2 linked regions of the Sandaracinus amylolyticus genome follow. The protein of the gene in region 1 interacts with the protein of each later gene in a pairwise test. Links are inferred from orthologs where the notes say so. Each region holds a gene or a part of one and is shown in the gene's direction. Other genes may lie near its edges.

The links. Proteins that work in one complex are often made in the same cells at the same time.
Region 2: the proteins of pheT (region 1) and secD interact in binary tests that used the Escherichia coli proteins (3 or more experiments, as listed by UniProt). The link is inferred for Sandaracinus amylolyticus from one-to-one orthologs.

What each region holds. Positions count from the first base shown.
Region 1 is NZ_CP011125.1:5,309,673-5,312,792, reverse strand. It holds pheT (phenylalanine--tRNA ligase subunit beta), read left to right. Parts: upstream 1-365; coding sequence 366-2,876; downstream 2,877-3,120. Other genes in the region: DB32_RS22540 (integration host factor subunit alpha), read left to right, coding at 3,027-3,120; pheS (phenylalanine--tRNA ligase subunit alpha), read left to right, coding at 1-273.
Region 2 is NZ_CP011125.1:5,501,722-5,505,358, reverse strand. The notes cover bases 656-3,637. They hold secD (protein translocase subunit SecD), read left to right. Parts: upstream 656-1,224; coding sequence 1,225-3,051; downstream 3,052-3,637. Other genes in these bases: secF (protein translocase subunit SecF), read left to right, coding at 3,059-3,637; yajC (preprotein translocase subunit YajC), read left to right, coding at 733-1,167. Also shown: DB32_RS23370 (efflux RND transporter permease subunit), read right to left, coding at 1-482. UniProt on the Escherichia coli protein: Part of the Sec protein translocase complex. Interacts with the SecYEG preprotein conducting channel. SecDF uses the proton motive force (PMF) to complete protein translocation after the ATP-dependent function of SecA.

The sequences.
Region 1 (3,120 bases):
TGCACGATCTGTCGTCCCTACGACGAGCCGGGCAGCGAGGCGCAGCGCGCGCGCACCGACGCGTGCCGCGTGTGCAAGAGCACCGGATGGCTGGAGGTGCTGGGCTGCGGGATGATCCATCCCGTCGTCTTCGAGCACTGCGGCTGGGACCCGAAGGAGGTCACGGGCTTCGCGTTCGGCATGGGCATCGATCGCATCGCGATGCTCCGCCACAACGTCGGCGACATCCGGCTCCTCTACGAGAACGACATCCGGTTCCTCAGCCAGCTGTAGCTCGAAGGACCCCCAACACACTGCGCGCGGGGCTCCGGCCCCGCTTGCTCTCGCCCGGTCGGCCTGGGATCGCGCGAGGGCGCGAGGGATCGATGAAGGCTTCGTACCAGTGGCTGCGCGAGCTCTCGGGCGTGGACGCGAGCCCGAGCGAGATGGCCGAGCGGCTGACGCGCGCGGGCGTCGAGGTCGAGACGCTCACCGCGTTCGGCGAGGGGCTCGATCGCGTGGTGGTCGCGGAGGTGCGAGGCAAGCGCCCGCATCCCTCGCGCGACAAGCTCACGCTCGTCCGCGTCTGGAACGGCAAGGAAGAGCGCGAGGTCGTCTGCGGCGCGCCCAACGTGCCGGAGCCCGGCGCGAAGGTGCTGCTCGCCGAGGTCGGCGCGAAGCTGCCGAACGGGATGGAGATCGCGGCGCGCGAGGTCGCGGGCGTGAGCTCGTCCGGCATGCTGTGCAGCGAGACCGAGCTCGGGATCGGCGCGGACTCCGACGGGATCGTCGTGCTCGAGCGCGCGAGCTCGGGCCGCGTGGGCGCGCCCGTCGTGGACGCGCTCAACCTGCGCGATCACGTCCTCGGGATCTCGCTCACGCCGAACCGGCCGGACTGCCTCGGGCACCTCGGGCTCGCGCGCGAGATCGCGATGCTCTTCGAGCAGCCCTTCGTGCTCCGCGCGCCCCCCGCGCCGCAGCGGCTGCTCTCGGTGGACTCCGCGGAGAGCGTCAGCCCGGTGGTCACGGTGCTCGATCCGTCGCGGCAGCACCCCGGCGAGACGCTCAGCCTCGTGCAGCCCGCGCCGGGCGCGCCGATCAACGTGCCGATCGCGATCCGCGATGCGGATCGCTGCTCGCGCTACCTCGGCCTCGTGCTCCAGCACGTGAACGTCCGTCCCGCGCCGTTCTGGATGCGCTACCGGCTGCACGTGCTCGGTCAGCGCTCGATCGACGCCGTCGTCGACGTGACGAACTGGGTGCTCTTCGAGACCGGACATCCGATCCACGCGTTCGATCTCGACACGCTGCGCGGGCCCGCGATCGTCGTGCGCACCGCGCGCGACGGCGAGCGCTTCACCACGCTCGACGGCATCGAGCGCGCGCTCTCGACCGACGATCTCGTGATCGCGGACGCCGAGGTCCCGGTCGCGCTCGCGGGCGTGATGGGCGGCGCAGCGAGCGGTGTGCGCGCGAAGACGCGCAACGTGCTGCTCGAGGTCGCGCACTTCGATCCGCGGTCGGTGCGCCGCACCAGCCGCCGTCACGGGCTGCACACCGAGGCGAGCCATCGCTTCGAGCGCGGCGTCGATCCGAACGGCCTCGAGCACGTCATGCGGCGCGCGGCACAGCTGCTCGGCACCGTCGCCGAAGCGGCGAGCGCGCCGAGCGCGACCGATGCGCACGCGCGCCGCATCGCGCCCGTCGCGATCTCCCTGCGCCCCGGCCACGTCGAGTCGCTCCTCGGCGGGCCGGTGCCCGCGAGCGAGGTGCGTCGCGTGCTCGAGGGCGTGGGCTGCGAGATCGCGCCCGCGGAAGAGGGCGGCTGGCGCGTCACCGCGCCGACGCACCGTCCCGATCTCGGCCGCCCCGAGGACCTCATCGAAGAGGTCGCGCGCGTGCGCGGCTACGACCACATCCCGAGCGCGCTCGCGTCGATGGCGCCGAGCGCCGACGCGGGGGATCGCCGCTACGCGATCGTCCGTGCGCTGCGCGAAGGCGCCGCGGCCGCGGGGCTCTTCGAGGCGGTGAACTTCGCGTTCTGCTCGCGCCGCGATCTCGAGCTCGCGAAGGCGCCGCTCGACGTGGTCGCGCTGAGCAACCCGCTCTCCGAGGAGCGCTCGGTGATGCGCACCTCCATGCTCCCCGGGCTGCTCTCCGACGTCGTTCGAGCGCAGCGGCACCAGGCGCCGCGCGCGCTGCTCTTCGAGGTCGGCCGCACCTACCACCCCGCGCCGGAGACGCCGCGTCGCGTGGTCGAGCGCCCGCTGCTCGCGGTGATCCTGAGCGGCCCGCGCGAGCTCTGGGTCGGCGACGAGACCGCGTTCGACTTCTGGGATGGCAAGGGCGCGGTGCTCGCGATCCTGCGCTCGGTGGGCCTGAGCGGCGAGACCGTGCGCGACGAGTCCCTGGCGGAGACCGCGCCGTGGCTGCACCCGCGGCGCAGCGCGCGCGTCGTCGTGGGTGGCCGCTCGGTCGGCGTGCTCGGCGAGGTGCACCCCGACGTCGCGGAGGCGTTCGGCGCGACGGGGCGTCCGGTGTTCGGCCTTCTCGACATCGAGGCGGTCGTCGCGCTCACGAAGGCGGCCGGGCTGCCCCGTGCGCGCCCGCTGCCGCGCTTCCCGGCCGTGGTCCGCGATCTCGCGGTCGTCGTGCCCGAGGACACGACCTCGGCGGACGTGATAGCCGCGATCTCGCAGGCCGCGCCGCTCGCCGAGCGCGCCGAGCTCTTCGACGTGTACCGCGGCAAGCCCGTGCCCGAAGGGCGCAAGAGCCTCGCGTTCCGCATCGCCTATCGCGACCCCGACGCGACGCTCACCGATGCGCGCGTCGAGCAGGTGCACGCCGCGGTCGTCCAGGCGATCGCCGATCGCTTCGGCGGCGCGCTGCGCGCCTGAGCAGCGCACTGATCCCGCTGTCAGCCAACGGTGCGGGGATCGAGGCGTGTGCGCGCGCCATCGATTCCTGAATTCGACTGTGAATCCAGAGCCCTTGAATTCGACTCCCTGCCGTGGTTGCATCGCATACCCGGCATCGAGGGGGCTCTGATGACCAAGGCCGAGATCATCGACAGCGTCTACGAGCGCGTCGGAGGCTTCTCGAAGAAGGAAGCCGCCGAGGTCGTGGAAGCGGTGTTCGAGG
Region 2 (3,637 bases), 190 kb from region 1 along the record:
TCCTCGTCGAGCCCGAGATCGAAGCCCGACTCGCGCATCACCTCGTCGTCGATCGCCTCCTGCGCGCGATCGACCATCGAGCGCAGCTCCGACTCCTCTACGAACAGCAGCTGGCGCTCCTCGAAGAACTCGACGTCGAAGCGCGCGTCGACGGCGCGCACCAGCGGCTCGCTCGCGAGGCGCGCCGCCATCGCCTGCGCGAAGCGGCGCGCGGCCTCGGGGTCCTCGTTGTCGATCGCGACGAGGACGTTCGACGTGACCTGCGCGCGATCGAGGACGTCGTGCAGCTGGCGCACGGCGGGCCGATCCTCGGGCAGGAGATCGAGGAACGACGATCGGATCGACAGCCCCGACGCCAGCCAACCGGCGGGCACCATCGATGCAAGGAGCACGAGCACGATCGCCCACGGGTGCCGGTGCGTGACGCGACCGAGCCGCGCGAGGCCTCGCTCGAGAGAAGAAGGAGTGCGCTCGCTCGACATACCTCTGTCCGCCGGCTCCCGAGACCGCGTCCGGCCCGCGATCGAGCGGCGGAGCGTGGGCTCAGGCAGGCTCTGATTTCAAGCGCGATGGGCGCGGAAGGGACGTGGTTGACGGTTTCCACCCATCGCAGTACAAACCCGCGCTCTCCGGGGTGGCCCGTGCGCGTCCGTGCGCCCGGCGCGGCGCAGATGCCGTGGCCCTCCTGGGAAGACACGCGGCCCAACGTGGGTCTGTCGTCGAGGTGTCCGGGTGATCCTCTCCTTCGTACAGCTCCTCCTGTGGCTCCAGCCTGCGGCGACGGGCTCCGGGGGTGGATCCGGTGGCGGTAGCGGCGGTGGCGGCTCGCAGTACTGCATGATGCAGGCGGGCATCATGGTCGCCGTACTGCTCTTCACCTATTTCTTCATGATCCGGCCTGAGCAGAAGCGCCGCGACGAGGCCGAGGCGCTGCTCAAGTCGCTCCGCAAGGGGATGAAGGTCCGCACGACGGGCGGCATCCTCGGCGAGATCATCAGCATCGACGAGCACACGGTGATCCTCGCGGTCGCCGACAAGGTCCGCATCAACGTGCTCCGCTCGCACATCGCCGGCCCCGAGCCCGAGAAGCGCGAGAGCACGGAGACGAAGGACGCGAAGACCACCGAGGACAAGGGCGCGAAGAAGCCCGACGAGGCGCGCGGCTGATCCGCCGCGCGTCGGCGATCGCAGCGAGGGCTCGTTTCGAGTCAGCAAGAAGGCGGCATGGACAGGGGCTGGTACCTTCGTTTGGGGTTCGTCGTCACGTGCGTCGTGGCGGCTTGGCTCGCGCTCTGGCCGAGCGTGGACGCATGGATTCCTGCGCCGGAGTGGGTGAAGAGCACGTTCACCCACCAGATCGCGCCTGGTCTCGACATCCGCGGCGGCTTGCGCCTGCAGTACGAGGTCGAGGTCGACGAGGCGGTCGCGGATCGACGTGACTTCCGCGCGCAGCAGGTGGTGGAACGCCTCTGCCAGCAGTTCGAGATCTGCGAGGAGAACGAGCCGCCGACGCGCGAGCAGCTCGACGAGACGGCGGAGCGCGTGCGCGTCCAGACGTCGGGCGAGCAGGGCTTCCGCGTCACGTTCACGAACCCCGAGGACGTCGCGGAGCTCGATCGCGATCTGATCACGAGCTTCGGCGATCTCCGCGAGGCGCAGCGCACCGAGACGAACGTCACGCTCGAGCTGCGCGACGACAGCCTCGAGCGCCTTCGCGAGACCGCGGTCGAGCAGGCGCGCGAGACGATCGGCAACCGCATCGACGAGATGGGTCTGCGCGAGGCGTCGGTGATGACGCGCGACACCGACATCATCGTCGAGCTGCCGGGCGCGAGCGAAGCGCAGTTCCAGCAGATGCGCGAGATCATCGCGCGCACCGCCCGCCTCGAGTTCAAGGTCGTCGACGACCTCGCGGACTTCGTGCAGGGCCTGCAGGATCTCCCGGAGGGCATCGAGCGCGCGAGCGAGGTCGTCTCCGCGGGCGAAGAGAACCCGCAGGAGATCGTCTACTACCTCACCGCGTCGGGCGAGGGCTCGCGCGACCGCCTCCAGCAGTACGTCCTCTCGCTGCGCGACTCGGGGCAGATCCCCGAGGACCACCAGCTCGCGATCGGCCAGGCCGATCAGGGCGAGGTCGAAGAGGGCGAAGAGGTCCAGGAGGCGTGGCGCACGTACTACCTCTACGACCGCGCCGAGCTGACGGGTGACGCGATCGACGACGCGTCGGTCGCCGTCGATCCCCAGGACAACCAGCCGTACGTCTCGATCGTCTTCAACGGCGCGGGCGCGCGTGCGTTCGAGCGCCTCACCGGCGCGAACGTGAAGCGCCGCATGGCGATCGTGCTCGACGACCGCGTCGCTTCGGCGCCGGTGATCCAGCAGCGCATCGGCGGTGGCCGCGCGCAGATCACGCTCGGCGGGTTCCGCGACTACAACCAGATCCTCAACGAGGCGAACCAGCTCACGATCGTGCTGCGCGCCGGCGCGCTCCCCGCGCCGATCCGCCCCGCGAACGAGCAGCTGATCGGCCCGACGCTCGGCGCCGACTCGATCGTGCAGGGCGCGATCGGAGCCGGCCTCGGCGTGCTCCTCGTCCTGCTCTTCATGGCGTTCTACTACCAGGTCGGCGGCCTGGTCGCGGACGTCGCGGTGTTCCTCAACGTGCTCTTCCTGCTCGCGGTGCTCGCCGCGTTCGAGGCCACGTTGACGATGCCCGGCATCGCGGGCATCGCGCTCACGATCGGTATGGCCGTCGACGCGAACGTGCTGATCAACGAGCGCATCCGCGACGAGATGCGCCTCGGCAAGTCGCCGCGCTCCGCGGTCGAGCTCGGCTATCAGCGCGCGTTCACGTCGATCTTCGACAGCCAGCTCACGACGTTCATCGCGGGCGTCGTCCTCTATCAGTACGGCACCGGCCCGATCCGCGGCTTCGCCGTGACTCTGATGATCGGCATCGTCACGTCGCTCTTCACCGGCGTGTTCTGCTCGAAGGTCGTGTTCGACTGGGTCGTTCGCGGGCTGAAGGTCCGCCGGCTTCCGGTGGGGTGACAGAGAGATGGAGTTCATCAAGCCCGGTCGTGTGTTCGACTTCATGCGCTACCGCACCGCCGCGGTGGCCACGTCGTCGATCCTCGTCCTCCTCAGCGTGCTCTCGCTCTTCTGGCCGGGGCCCAACTTCGGCATCGACTTCACCGGTGGCACCGAGGTCCAGCTGCGCTTCCGCGGCGACATCTCGACCGCCGAGCTGCGCGAGACGCTCGAGGGCCTCGAGTACGAGAGCCCCGACGTGATCGCGGTCCAGGGCGCTGCGAACGAGTACATCGTTCGCGTGCGCGAGGTCTCGGCGCTCCCCGCGGACATCGAAGAGCGGATCCGCACCGAGCTCGGCAACGCGCTGGGCGACACAGAGGTGATCGCGCTGCGTGTCTCGCCCGGTGGCGACAAGGTGTCGGTGCGCCTCGGCGCGTCGGGTGACCCGGCGCAGATCCGCAGCGCGCTCGAGGCGTCGGGCGTGAGCCTCCGTGGCGACGTCGTGCGCTTCGGTCCCGAGAGCGACTTCCGCTACGAGGCGAACCTCGTGGGCGTCGCGGACCGCCTGGTCGCGCAGCTCGAGGAGCAGCTCGGCGAGCGTGGT